Regions from separate parts of the Mycobacterium sp. AMU20-3851 genome, predicted to be linked through region 1. Evidence: predicted binding sites of a transcription regulator. Region 1 holds the regulator's gene; the other holds the start of a gene.
The links. Region 1 encodes LexA, which represses DNA repair genes until DNA is damaged. Its sites were predicted from a motif close to CGAACANNTGTTCG; they were not measured.

Region 1 (6,676 bases):
TCAAATTCGATCGCACCCTGTTCGAGCCCGAGCACGAATTGTTCCGGGAGTCCTACCGCGCCTTCCTGGAACGTCACGCCGCGCCGTTCCAGGAGGAATGGGAGAAGGCCAAGATCGTCGACCGCGCGGTCTGGCGCGAGGCCGGTAAGCAGGGATTTCTGGGTATGGCGGTGCCCGAGGAGTATGGCGGCGGGGGCAATCCGGATTTCCGGTACAACGTCGTCGTCACCGAGGAGACCGTCGCGGGGCGGCACAGCGGGCTGGGTTTCACCCTGCAGAACGACGTCATCGCCCCCTACCTGATCGAACTGGCCGACGAGGAACAGAAGCGTCGCTGGCTGCCCGGGTTCTGCAGCGGCGAACTGATCACGGCGATCGCAATGACCGAACCGGGTACCGGTAGTGACTTGCAGGGGATCAAGACCCGCGCGGTCCGCGAGGGCGACCACTACATCCTGAACGGCTCCAAGACCTTCATCACCAACGGCATTCACGCCGACCTGGTCATCGTGGTGGCGTGCACCGACCCGGACAAGGGCGCGCAGGGATTCAGTCTGCTGGTCGTCGAGCGCGGCATGTCCGGCTTCGAACGTGGTCGGCACCTGGACAAGATCGGCCTGGAGGCACAGGACACCGCGGAACTGTCCTTCACCGACGTGGCGGTGCCCGTCGAGAACCTGCTCGGTGAGGAGGGGATGGGCTTCGTGTATCTGATGCAGAACCTGCCCCAGGAACGCATCAGTATCGCGGTGATGGCCGCGGCCGCGATGGAATCCACCCTGGAGCAGACGCTGCAGTACGCCAAGGAACGCAAGGCGTTCGGCAGGCCCATCGGCAGCTTCCAGAACAACCGGTTCATGCTCGCCGAGCTCGCGACCGAGGCCACCGCCGTGCGGATCATGGTCGACGAGTTCATCCGATTGCACCTGGACCGCAAGCTGTCCGTCGACCAGGCGGCCATGGCGAAGTGGTACAGCACCGAGGCGCAGGTGCGCTTGGTGGACCGCTGTCTGCAGCTGCACGGCGGCTACGGTTACATGCGGGAATACCCGATTGCACGGGCATTCCTCGACTCACGGATCCAGACCATTTACGGCGGCACGACCGAGATCATGAAAGAGATCATCGGCCGCGGCCTGGGGGTATGACAGCCCCGACACGCTTAACCGCAGGTGGCGGATATCCCACGAGTTAGAGGTCAACTGAAGCAGAGTTGACGAACACGCTACTTTCGTGTGGTTTGTCCGACTTCGGGAGGGACCGAATGACCAGGCAGCGAACCCGGCTGGGCAGGATCGCCGGGCGGGCAGCAACAGGGCTGGTGAGCGCCGGGCTCATCGCGGCTACGGTGCTGCTCGCACCAACCGCTGCGGCGACTCCGGAAGCCGACGCCGACGCCGCGATCACCGCGGCGTGGGAGACCGGCGGCGGCGAAGGTGGGCCCCTGGGGCCGCGCGATGGTGGCGTCTATCCCGCCGGTGAGGGCTTCGGCCAGAAGTTCGCAGGCGGCCAGATCTTCTTCACCCCGGAGACCGGGGCGCACATCGTCACCGGCGCCATCCTGGAGAAGTACGAGTCGCTCGGCGGTCCCGCCGACAGCGATCTGGGCTTCCCGACCATCGACGAGGGTCCCGGCCGCGCGGCCAACAGCCGCAACTCCACGTTCAGCGCGCCGGACAACCCGGTGATCTTCTGGACGCCGGACACCGGCGCCCGGGTGGTGCGCGGGGCCATCAACTCGGCCTGGGATGCGCTCGGCGGATCGGCCGGGGTGCTCGGCGTGCCCAGCGAGGACGAGTCGACCAACGGCGACGTGCTTGCCCAGAAGTTCACCGGCGGCGAGATCTCCTGGAACCGCAAGACCCGCGCCTTCACCACGGTGCCGCCGGAGCTCGCCGATCAGCTCGGCGCGGTCGACGTTCCCTCCGATGCCACCTCGGCGATCAACGCCGCGCGCCGCGCCGCCGGTGGGGCACTGGGGCCGTTGGGCGCCGAAGAGGGCGCCCAGTACGCGATCGGCGCGGACGGCGTCGGCCAGAACTTCGCGGGCGGCAAGATCTTCTACAGCCCCGAAACCGGCGCGAATGTGGTGACCGGTCAGGTGCTGGCCAAGTACGAGAGCGTCGGCGGGCCCACCGGGGATCTCGGATTCCCGACCGCCAGCGAGGCCGACGGCGGCCTGGCGCCGCAGAGCCGCGTGGTCCCGTTCGCCGCCGAGGACAACCCGGTGATCTTCTGGACGCCGGACTTCGGTGCGGTGATCGTGCGCGGCGCGATGAACGCCGCGTGGCAGAAGCTCGGCGGCGCGACCGGTGAGCTCGGCGCCCCCAAGGGGGATCAGACCGAGAACGGCAGCGTCATCAGTCAGCAGTTCAACGGCGGGTCCGTCTCGTGGGACAAGTCGACCGGCAAGTTCAGCACCGAACCGGCCGGCCTGCAATCCCAACTCGCCGGTCTGGAGGTGCCGGGTGCCGACGCTCCGGCCGCCCCGGCCCCCGGCTCGGAGGCCGCTGCGGACACCGACAGCGGCGACAAGTGGTACACGTGGCGCTGGTGGTGGCTGCTCGGCCTGATCCCGCTGATCGGCGTGATCGGCCTCGTCGCGGTCGCGGTCCTGCGTAACCGGCGGTCCCATGCCGACGACGATTTCGGAGCGGGCTACGCCGACGACGGATACGACCACGGTTACGAGGACCAGGGCTACGACAACCAGGGCTACAACGACCACGGTTACGACCCCGAGTACAAGCAGCCCGAGCACACTCAGCCCGAGTACGGCGAACGGGATTACGACTCCACCCAGAGCCTGTGGGCCTCGGCACCGCCGGCCGGCGAGGTGCCTGCCTTCAGCAGTATCTCGGCCGGCGCGGAAGAACCGACCACCGACGACGGGTTCGACGACTACGAGACCGATGAGGACAACGGCGGCGACTTCGACGGCGGCGACTTCGACTCCGACGAGGGCGACGAGCTCGAGGAACTGCAGGCGCCGGCCGACGATCTGATTTTCGATTCCGATCCCGACGCGGTGGACACCGCGCCGACCCGGATCGAATCGCTGTCCGAAGAGCCCACTTTCGACCCGCCCACCACGGCGGTCCGGTCCGGTTACGAACCGGATTTCCCCAGTGGCCGGCACGCCGCCATCTCGGACGACGAACCGGAGGATCCGGGCTGGACGTCGATGCGACTGGCCACCGGTGACCGGTACCGCGCGCCGGAGGGCTATCCGATCAAGGCGGACACCAAATCGGGTCTGTACTGGGCTCCGGGTAGCCCCGGCTACCGGGACACCGAGGCCGAGATCTGGTTCGCCAGTGAGGAGTTCGCCCGGACGAACGGGTTCGTCCGGGCCGACTGAGCCTCCCCGGGCGAACCCGTCAGACCTTGCGGATGACGGTGACGACCTTGCCGAGCACCTGGGCGTCGTTACCGTCGATCGGGTCGAACGCCGGATTGTGCGGCATCAGCCACACCTGACCCTTGGTGCGCTTGAAGGTCTTGACGGTGGCCTCGCCGTCGATCATGGCGGCGACCATGTCGCCGTTCTCCGCGACGTTCTGCTGCCGGATGACAACCCAGTCGCCGTCGCAGATCGCGGCATCGATCATCGACTCGCCGACGACCTTCAGCAGGAACAGGGAACCCTCGCCGACCAGCTCGCGGGGGAGTGGGAAGACCTCTTCGACGGCCTGTTCGGCCAGGATCGGCCCGCCGGCGGCGATCCGGCCCAGGACCGGGACGAAGGTGGGCTCGGGCAGCGCGTCGGAACCCGCGACCTCGGTTGCCACGATCGGGGTCACATTGTTCGGGGCCACGTTGTCGTCCGCGCCGCGGACATCCACGGCGCGTGGGCGGTTCGGGTCTCTGCGCAGGTAGCCCTTGCGCTCCAGGGTGCGCAGTTGGTGGGCCACCGACGAGGTGGAGGTGAGACCGACGGCATCGCCGATCTCGCGGATGCTCGGCGGGTAGCCGCGCTCGGTCACGGAGGTGCGGATGACCTCCAGGATGGTGCGCTGACGCTCGGTCAGACTGGAGCGTGCCTCAGGGTGTTCGGTGCTCTCGCTCATGGCGCCGAATGTAGTCGCCGCCGGACAGATAATCAAACATGTGTTCGAGGCGTGTCGGGCAGGTGGTAGGCAAACGACTTCTGCTGCCGCTGCGTCATCTTCTGCAGGCACTCGTGGTGCTTGCGCGCGTGATAGGCCAGCGGGAAGTAGGTGAGCCGGTCCGGCAGCACCCGGTACGCCGTCCGGATCGCGGCGTAGATGAGCTGGAGTTGCAGCTCCTCCTGCCGGCTCCAGCCGACCCCCAGCTTGGCGCGCAGTCGCGGATCGAGCAGTCCGACGATGGACAGGTAGTTGAACCGCAGAGCGGGCCGCAACGCCGTCCGTACCGCGGGGCGCAGCGGCGCCGGTACCGAGGCCGGCAGGTCGACCTGCCCGGTCACCATCTCCTCGATCAGTTGCAGGGCCTGTGGGGTGGCCTCCAGCTTGTCGATCATGGCCTCGAAGTAGGCGTCCATTTCCACCCGGGTCCGCGGGTATCCCCGCATCGGGACGTGGAGCAGACGGGCCAACCGCCGGTTGTCCCGGAGTAGTTCGTCCTTCTCGGCATCGGTGAAGTCCCGGCCGATCAGCAACTTCCCGCCCTGTGCGGTGACGATGTAGCCGGTCGCGATCACCCACTGGTAGGCCTCGGTGTTGAGCGCGCTGATCTGCTTGCCTGTGGCGGCGCTGGTCATGGTGAGCGGTTTGTGCAGGGCCCGGACGCGGTCCCCCTCGGCGAGCGCCTCGGTGCCGCCGTAGGTCCAGCGCAGCACGGAGTCGATCGAGCGGATCGCCCGGCCGCCGGCGTCGCCGTGGAAGGCCGCCGAGTAGCGGCCGGTCACCTCCGCGATGACCGGATGCATGGCCTGCATCATGAAGGCCGCGCCGTCGACGATGAGAAACGTCCACCGCCCGGTGTGCTCGGCGGTCAGCGAGTCCATCGGGACGAGCTCGCGCTCGTCGCCGTCGTGGTTCCCCTGGATGGGCAGATCCGTTGTGGCAGTCATGGCTGCGCGCACCTCCTCGTGCTGAGGACCCGACGCTAATATGACCGAAAGGTCGCATTCAAGTCGCGTAAGGGGGCCTCCATGGCCACAGATAAACACAGTTCAGGGCCCAGAAAGCGGCCGCAGCAAGAGCGGTCTAGGGAAATGGTCGCAAAAATTGTGTCCACGGCCGCGCTTCTGCTGCGCCGGACCGAGCCGGATCGACTGACCACGAATGCGATCGCCGAGCAGGCCGGCATCAGCAAGGGGTCCATCTACCAGTACTTCTCCAACAAGGAGGAGATCATCGACGCGGCCATCGAGCGGCTCGCGGCCGAGCAGGCGCCCGCCATCGAGGACATGCTGCGGTCGGTGACCATGCACGAGCCCGAGGAGGCCATGCAGGCGTCCATCGACATCCTCATCGAGTTCACCCTCGCCAACCGGAAACTCATCCGCTACCTGGCGCAGCGGCCCGACCATGTGCGCACCTTCGACAACGTCTCCGGGCTGAATGCGACGCTGCTGGCGATGACGACCCTGCACATGGGCCACTACCGCGACCAGTACCGCAACGAGCTGAGTCCGCGCGCCCTGGCCTGGCTGTTCTTCAACATGGCCGTTGCCACGACCCTGCGGTATATCGAGAGCGACGACCCGATCAGCCTGGAAGAACTGCGCAGCGGCCTGAAGTTCGCATCCAGTGGGCTGCTGGCGGGCCGCCCCGGCTGATTCGCGCACGGACTACTTGTCGGTGGTCCGGTCTATCGTTTGGCAACAGTTCGATCACGTGTTCTATCCATCGAACACATGATCGACTATCGTTCGAACACAGAGGCGAAAGCCGCCAAGCGAGACCCAGCCCGACCCTACCGAGAGGCAGCAGTCCGATGACCATTCTCGAAGCTCGTACCAGCGCCCGGCAGTTCGATGCGCGTCCCCGGCAGACGGAGACGGTGCCCGAGGTGTGGCCGCTGCCCCGCGACGTGGTGGTTCGCCGTCGGCGCGTGCAGTCCCGGCGCCCCGGTGGGGCGCCGCTGGGCTACCGCAGCACCGGCGTGCTGATGTCGCGCGCCTCGCACCGCCGTCGGCCCATCACCCCGGTCGCCACCGTGCTGCTGGCGCTGCTGGCCGGCGGGTTCACCCTGTGGCTCGGGCTGGTCGCCCAGCTCGGCGGTCCCACCGAGGAACCCGTGCAGATGCCCACCCGGTTGTCCGTGGTGTACGTGGAAGCCGGTGAGACGCTGCAGCACATCGCCGCGCGGGTGGCACCGGATGTGCCGGCCGGGCCGGTGGTGGAGCGTATCCGCGAACTCAACAAGCTCGAAACCAGCACCGTGCAGGCCGGCCAGACCCTCATTGCCCCGATCGGTTGATCACCCAGGTACGCTCGAAGACACTCGAGTTGGTTGACCTGCGGTGGGGCGAAGGAGCGGTGATGCACTGTCCGTTCTGTCGCCATCCCGACTCGCGTGTCGTCGATTCCCGTGAGGCAGACGAGGGTCAGGCGATCCGGCGCCGCCGGTCGTGCCCGGAATGTGGGCGCAGGTTCACCACGGTGGAAACTGCGGTGCTCGCCGTCGTCAAACGCAGCGGCGTCACCGAACCGTTCAGCAGAGAGAAAGTCATCCGGGGTGTGCG
Region 2 (6,676 bases), 900 kb from region 1:
CACCGACAGCGCCCGCATGAACTCCACGCTGCGCGCGGCCGGCCGGAAGCCGGCCAGCGCCTCGAACTGCCCCAGCGCCACGATGAGTTCCGGCTTGTGGCTGGCATCGCGGTAGTTGCGGGTCGGCGCGCTGACCGGGATACCCAGGCGCTCCTCGCGTTCGAAACCGTGCACCGCCTGCTGGCTGCTGGGATGGGCCTGCAGGGACAACGGCTCGTCGGCGGCGAGCACCTTGGCCAGGAACGGCAGCGCGTCACCGAACCGGCTGCGCGACGCCTCTCCCAACTGCCCGGCCGGGTCATCGGTGATCATCTGCAGCAGCGACTGCTCCCCGGCGTCGGTCTCGCAGTGCGCCGAGTCCCCCGGGTGCGCGCCGAGCCACAGCTCGGCCTCGGGATGCTGTGTCGGACTTGGCCTTCCGGTGAACTCGGCAATCGCGGTCCGCGACCCCCAAGCATATTTACGGATTGCTCCACGGAGCAGGTTCACGCTCTCAACCTCGCACCAGTCGTAGGTACACGGCGGTCATCTCCAACCGCACCGCCACCGTCGCCAATTGCTGCTCCGGGCGGACGCCACTGATCGTGGTCGCAAGATCGGGCACATCGTCGGCGCTGACCACGTCGAGGTCGGCGAACCCCTCGGTGCGTGTGACCACCACCGGCCGCTGTTCATCGGAGGTCAGCACGACCGTCCGGGTGCCGGCGGGCAGCGGACCGTCGAGTTCCTCGTCGTGGAACAGCGCGGTCTCGGGGTCGACCGGAGCGGCGTCCATCCGGCTCAGCGCGACCAGCGCATCGGAGAGCCCGACGGCCGCCACCACCTGACGGGCGACCCGCAGCAACACCGCGGCACTGTGCTGTGCGAGTGCCAGCGTCGCCTCGCTGTCCCCGGCCAGCACCACCTCCCGCCCGGACAGCCGATCGGCCAGGCTCTTGGCCGGATTGGTGAACAGATCCCGGGCCGCGCTGTTGCGCAGCGCCTCGGCGTCCAATTCGTCGGCGAGCGCGGCAATGTCGACCCGGACCCCGGCGTCGACGACAGCCAACACGGCCACCCCGGCCGCCAGGTAGCGGGTCAGGCCGAACTCCTCGGGCACCGGCAACCGCGGGGCCAGCACCGCGGCCCGGCCGGCGGTCACCTCGCGAAGCGGACCTTCGTGCGGGGCCACCACGACGACGCGCGCCCCGCGGCGCACACCCGTCGCCGCGGCCGTGACCAGTACGGGGTTCCCGGCGTCGGCGCCGGCGACCACCACGACGTCCAACGCCCCGGTCCACGGCGGCACTTCGGCGGCCACCACGATGGGCACCGCGCTGGACGGGCCCAGCGCCGCCGACAACAGGGACCCGGCCGCGCGGGCAGGCCCGCCGTCGGCCACCCAGATCAGCGTGCGGGGCGGAACGTCGGAACGCAGCGGACCCAGCGCGCCCTCGTCGACGGCCGCCGCGGTGGCCCGCACCTGGGCGCCGGCCATCGCCGCGGCCCGCAACAAACCATCCCGGTCGGCAGCCAACAACCCCTCGACGTCGTCGAGGTCGATGATGGCGGCCCGGGAGGTCATGGCGCGGACTCGCTACGCGCGGCGATCAGATTCGCCACCTGCTCCACCACCTCGTCGACCTCTTCGGTGGTGCGGGCCTCGACGTTGAGCCGCAGCAGCGGTTCGGTGTTGGAGGTCCGCAGATTGAACCACCGGCCGTCGCCGAGGTCCACGGTCACGCCGTCGAGATGGTCCAGGGACTGGATGCGGCCACCGAAGGTGGTGAGCACGGCGTCCACGCAGGCCGGGGCGTCGGCGACGGTGAAGTTGATCTCGCCGGACGCCTCGTAGCGCTGGTAGTCGGCCATCAGATCGGACAGCGGGCGCTGCTGCTCGCCGAGCGCGGCCAGCACGTGCAGGGCGGCCAGCATGCCCGAGTCCGCTCCCCAGAAGTCACGGAAGTAGTAGTGCGCGGAGTGCTCACCGCCGAAGATCGCGCCGGTCTCGGCCATCAGCCCCTTGATGTAGGAGTGGCCGACCCGTGAGCGGACCGCGGTGCCCCCACGCTCGGTGATCAGCTCGGGCACCGCCCGCGAGGTGATCAGGTTGTGGATCACCGTGCCGCCGATCTCGCGGCCGAGCTCCCGGGCGGCCACCAGCGCGGTCACCGCCGACGGCGACACCGGCACACCCAACTCGTCGACCACGAAACACCGGTCGGCATCCCCGTCGAAGGCCAGGCCGATATCGGCCCCGGTGGCCACCACATGGGCCTGCAGGTCGACGAGATTGGCCGGGTCCAGTGGGTTGGCCTCGTGGTTGGGGAAGGTGCCGTCGAGTTCGAAATACAGTGGCAGGACGGTGATTCCGGGAATCGCGCCGAGCACCGCGGGGGTGGTGTGCCCACCCATCCCGTTGCCGGCGTCGACGGCCACCCGCAGCGGGCGCAGCCGGGCGAGGTCCACCAGGGACCGCAGGAACTCACCGTATTCGGCCAGCACGTCGCGATCCTGGATGGTTCCGCGCGCGCCTGCGTACTCCGGCACGCCGTCGATCACCTCTTGGGCGACGGTGGCCAACCCTGTTTCGCGCCCGACCGGCTTCGCGCCGGCGCGACACAGTTTGATGCCGTTGTAGGCGGCCGGGTTGTGGCTGGCGGTGAACATCGCGCCCGGGCAGTCCAGCAGACCCGAGGCGAAATACAGCTGATCGGTCGAGGCGAGCCCGATCCGCACCACGTCGAGTCCCTGCGCGACGACGCCCTCGGCGAACGCATCGGACAGCGCCGGCGAGCTGGCGCGCATGTCATGACCGATCACCACCGTGTCCACACCCTCGCCGGAACCCTCGTCGCGGACCAGCCGGGCGAAGGCACCGCCGACGTCGCGGACGAAGGCCTCGTCGATCTGGTCACCGACCAGGCCCCGCACGTCGTATGCCTTGATGACAGCGTGGACAGCCTCAGCGGGCCGAGACATGGCTCTCCTCGCTCTCTGTGTGTACGGGGAAATTCGGACTGCTCTGGCCACTCAGCCTAGTGTCTCGGCACGACGACCGTAGGGGGTCCCATGACCTACGTCGGGAACCGGACATGACCGCACCGCCGCGGCCGCACGCGCCGGCGACCCGGACGGGCTATTCGGGCCCGGGTTCGGGGTCCGGCAGCACCCGCAGATGCCCGCGCCGGCGGCCGTTGGGTTCCGGACGACGGACCGGGGGCGCCATCAGTGATCCGCCGGACGCACCGGTGGCCGGGTCGGAGAATCCGGCGGTCACGCCGGTCGCACCGTTCACCATCGACTGCGCACCGTCGCGACCCTCGCGGACCGCGTCGGCCAGCGCCACCAGGTCGTCTTCGTCGGGATGCGTCGGCAGCGGACCGGCGTGGCGGACCAGTTCCCAGCCCCGCGGCGCGGTGATCCGGCCGGCATGCACGACACACAGATCCCAGGAATGCGGCTCGGACACCGTGGCGAGGGGTCCGACGACGGCTGTCGAGTCCGAATAGACGAAGGTCAGCGTCGCCACGGCGTAGTGCGGGCACCCTGGCCTGCAGCAGCGACGGGGAACGTTCACGCAGGGAAGATTATCGTGCGGCGACGCGTCGGGCTCCCGGACACGCGCGTGATCGGTTGGCCGATCTCCAACCGTTACCATCTGTCCCGTGGTGCAGCGCAGCCATCGGGGCTCCCGACGCGGACGTGGAATGCGCGGGTCGCTGTTGCCGCCGACGGTGCCGGGCTGGCGCAGCCGCAGTGAGCGATTCGACATGGCGGTCCTGGAGGCCTACGAACCCATCGAACGCCAGTGGCATCAGCGGGTGTCGAATCTGGATGTGGCGGTCGACGAGATCCCGCGCATCTCCCCCAAGGACCCGGACAGTGTGCAGTGGCCGCCCGAGGTCGTCGCCGACGGCCCGATCGCGCTGGCCCGCCTGATCCCGGCCGGGGTGGACGTCCGCGGAAATCCCACGCGGGCGCGAATTGTGCTGTTCCGCAAGCCGATCGAACGGCGTGCCAAGGACACCGACGAACTCGCGGATTTGTTGCATGAGGTACTGGTGGCGCAGGTGGCCACCTATCTGGGCGTGGAGCCGTCCGTCATCGATCCGTCGCTGGACGACGAGTAACGCGGCCGGAACCGGGTCAGATGATGCCGCGCTTGAGGCGGCGGCGCTCACGCTCGGACAGGCCACCCCAGATGCCGAACCGCTCGTCGTTGGCCAGTGCGTATTCCAGGCACCGGTCGCGGACCTCGCAGCCCTGGCAGATGCGCTTGGCTTCGCGGGTCGATCCGCCCTTCTCCGGGAAGAAGGCCTCGGGATCGGTCTGCGCGCACAGACCGCGCTCCTGCCACTGGTCGTCCTCGTCGAACGAGCCGTCGACCGGATCCAGCGCCAATTCGATACGTTCGGGTACCAAGCTCAATTGCGGGCGCGCAACCGCATCGCTTGTCGTCGGGCCGGTAGTGGTGTGCGGTGCGCTGTCCACTGAACCGAGCATCCGGTCTTCGAACCGGAGCCCGCGGTCGAAATCGACCTGCTCAAAAGACATGTTCCGCCTCCTCACCTGATTGGTTTTCCCGTTGTTGCCGTTTAGGGCCCCTGCTGAAAGATCTTGCCAGATCCGGAAATTGCGGATCCCCAAAGCCCCTCGGCACTTCCCCAGCTATCACTATTGTGATGTCAGGCCATCCGGATTCGAACAGATGATCGAATCCCGGTCTGCGGCACCGAAACCGGCGGGCGAACCACGAAATGACACTGATGTGATTAGACACGTGTTAGCTGCCACGGTCAAGCTAAAGGGCCGTTTTTCATACCATCTCGTGACGTAGATCCGGCGTGTCCTTGCTCCGGCGTGTTCGCCACACCCGGGCGGGCACACCTCACAATGCCGGCTGGCCTAGGGTCTGAGAGCGTGAAGGTGACAGTTCTGGCCGGCGGCGTGGGTGGCGCCCGATTTCTGCTCGGCGTCCAGCATCTGCTGGCTCTGGGGCAGTTTGCCGACCCGTCCGCCGATCCCGAGGCGCCCACTCAACACGAACTGACCGCCGTGGTCAACGTGGGCGACGACGCCTGGATGTTCGGTGTCCGGATCTGCCCCGACCTGGATACCTGCATGTACACCCTGGGCGGCGGCATCGATCCGGACCGCGGCTGGGGTCACCGTGACGAAACGTGGCATGCCAAAGAGGAGCTGGCCGCCTACGGAGTGCAACCGGACTGGTTCGGGCTCGGCGACCGCGACCTGGCCACCCATCTGGTGCGCACCCAGATGCTGCGGGCCGGCTACCCGCTGTCGGCGGTCACCGAGGCGCTGTGTTCGCGCTGGGCACCCGGCGCACGCCTGCTGCCGGCCAGCGACGACCGCAGCGAGACCCACGTGGTGGTCACCGATCCGGACGGGGAACGTAAGGCCATCCACTTCCAGGAATGGTGGGTGCGCTACCGCGCGAAGATCCCCACCCACAGCTTCGCTTTCATCGGCGCGGACAAGGCGACCGCGGCACCCGGGGTGACCGAGGCGATCGCCGGCGCGGACATCGTCTTGATCGCCCCGTCCAACCCGGTGGTCAGCATCGGTTCCATCCTCGCCGTCGGCGGTATCCGCGGGGCGTTGCGTTCCACCGCCGCCCCGGTGATCGGCTACTCCCCCATCATCGCCGGCAAGCCGCTGCGCGGCATGGCCGACGAATGCCTCGCGGTGATCGGCGTGCAATCGACCTCCGAGGCGGTCGGTGCGCATTTCGGTGCCCGCAGCGGGGTGGGCATCCTGGACGGCTGGCTGATCGACGAAGGTGACTCCGCCACCATCGCGGGTGTCGACGTCCGGCCGGCCCCGCTGCTGATGACCGATCCGGCCACCACCGCCGAGATGGTCCGCGCCGGACTGCACCTGGCGGGCGTCTCGCTGTGAGCGCACCGCAGCCGGCCGGCGAGCACGGCACCGCGAAGCCCATCGAGATCATCCCGGTCACCGGACTCGGCGAGTTCCGCCCCGGTGACGATCTCGCCGCGGCGATCGCCGGTGCCGCGAGTTGGTTGCGCGACGACGACGTGGTCGTCATCACCAGCAAGGTGCTGTCCAAGACCGAGGGCCGCATCGTCACCGCCCCCACCGATCCCGAGCAGCGAGACATCCTGCGCCGCAAGCTCATCGACGACGAGGCCGTGCGCGTCCTGGCCCGCAAGGGCAAGACGTTCATCACCGAGAATGCGATCGGGCTGGTCCAGGCGGCCGCCGGCGTGGACGGCTCCAACATCGACTCGGGCGAACTCGCGCTGCTGCCGGTGGATCCGGACGGCAGCGCCGCGGCGATCCGGGACGGTCTGGCACGGCACCTGGGCGTGCGGGTCGGCATCGTGGTCACCGACACCATGGGCCGGGCCTGGCGCAACGGTCAGACCGATGTCGCCATCGGCGCCGCCGGCCTGACCGTGCTGCACGGCTACGCCGGGGCACACGACGCGCACGGCAACGAGCTCTTCGTCACCGAGATCGCCGTCGCCGACGAACTCGCCGCCGCCGGGGATCTGGTGAAGGGCAAGCTGACCGGCGTCCCGGTCGCGGTGGTGCGCGGACTGCACCTGCATGACGACGGCTCCAACGGACGCACCCTGGTCCGCGGCGGCGAGGACGACCTGTTCTGGCTCGGTACCGCCGAGTCCATCGAGCTGGGGCGCAAGCAGGC

Region 2: the regulator LexA is predicted to act here: its motif matches at 4,684-4,697, upstream of cofD (2-phospho-L-lactate transferase).

The regions. Positions count from the first base shown of each region.
Region 1 covers NZ_CP146371.1:3,385,175-3,391,850, reverse strand. The annotation lists gene V4U86_RS16235 (acyl-CoA dehydrogenase family protein) at 1-1,148, shown strand, start outside; gene V4U86_RS16230 (LGFP repeat-containing protein) at 1,265-3,361, shown strand; gene lexA (transcriptional repressor LexA) at 3,381-4,070, opposite strand; gene V4U86_RS16220 (oxygenase MpaB family protein) at 4,103-5,056, opposite strand; gene V4U86_RS16215 (TetR/AcrR family transcriptional regulator) at 5,201-5,767, shown strand; gene V4U86_RS16210 (LysM peptidoglycan-binding domain-containing protein) at 5,926-6,411, shown strand; gene nrdR (transcriptional regulator NrdR) at 6,474-6,676, shown strand, end outside.
Region 2 covers NZ_CP146371.1:4,286,757-4,293,432, forward strand. The annotation lists gene manA (mannose-6-phosphate isomerase, class I) at 1-489, opposite strand, end outside; gene V4U86_RS20450 (TobH protein) at 494-1,564, opposite strand; gene V4U86_RS20455 (phosphomannomutase/phosphoglucomutase) at 1,561-2,961, opposite strand; gene V4U86_RS20460 (DUF3499 domain-containing protein) at 3,119-3,559, opposite strand; gene V4U86_RS20465 (metallopeptidase family protein) at 3,690-4,112, shown strand; gene V4U86_RS20470 (WhiB family transcriptional regulator) at 4,129-4,389, opposite strand; gene cofD (2-phospho-L-lactate transferase) at 4,903-5,901, shown strand; gene V4U86_RS20480 (coenzyme F420-0:L-glutamate ligase) at 5,898-6,676, shown strand, end outside.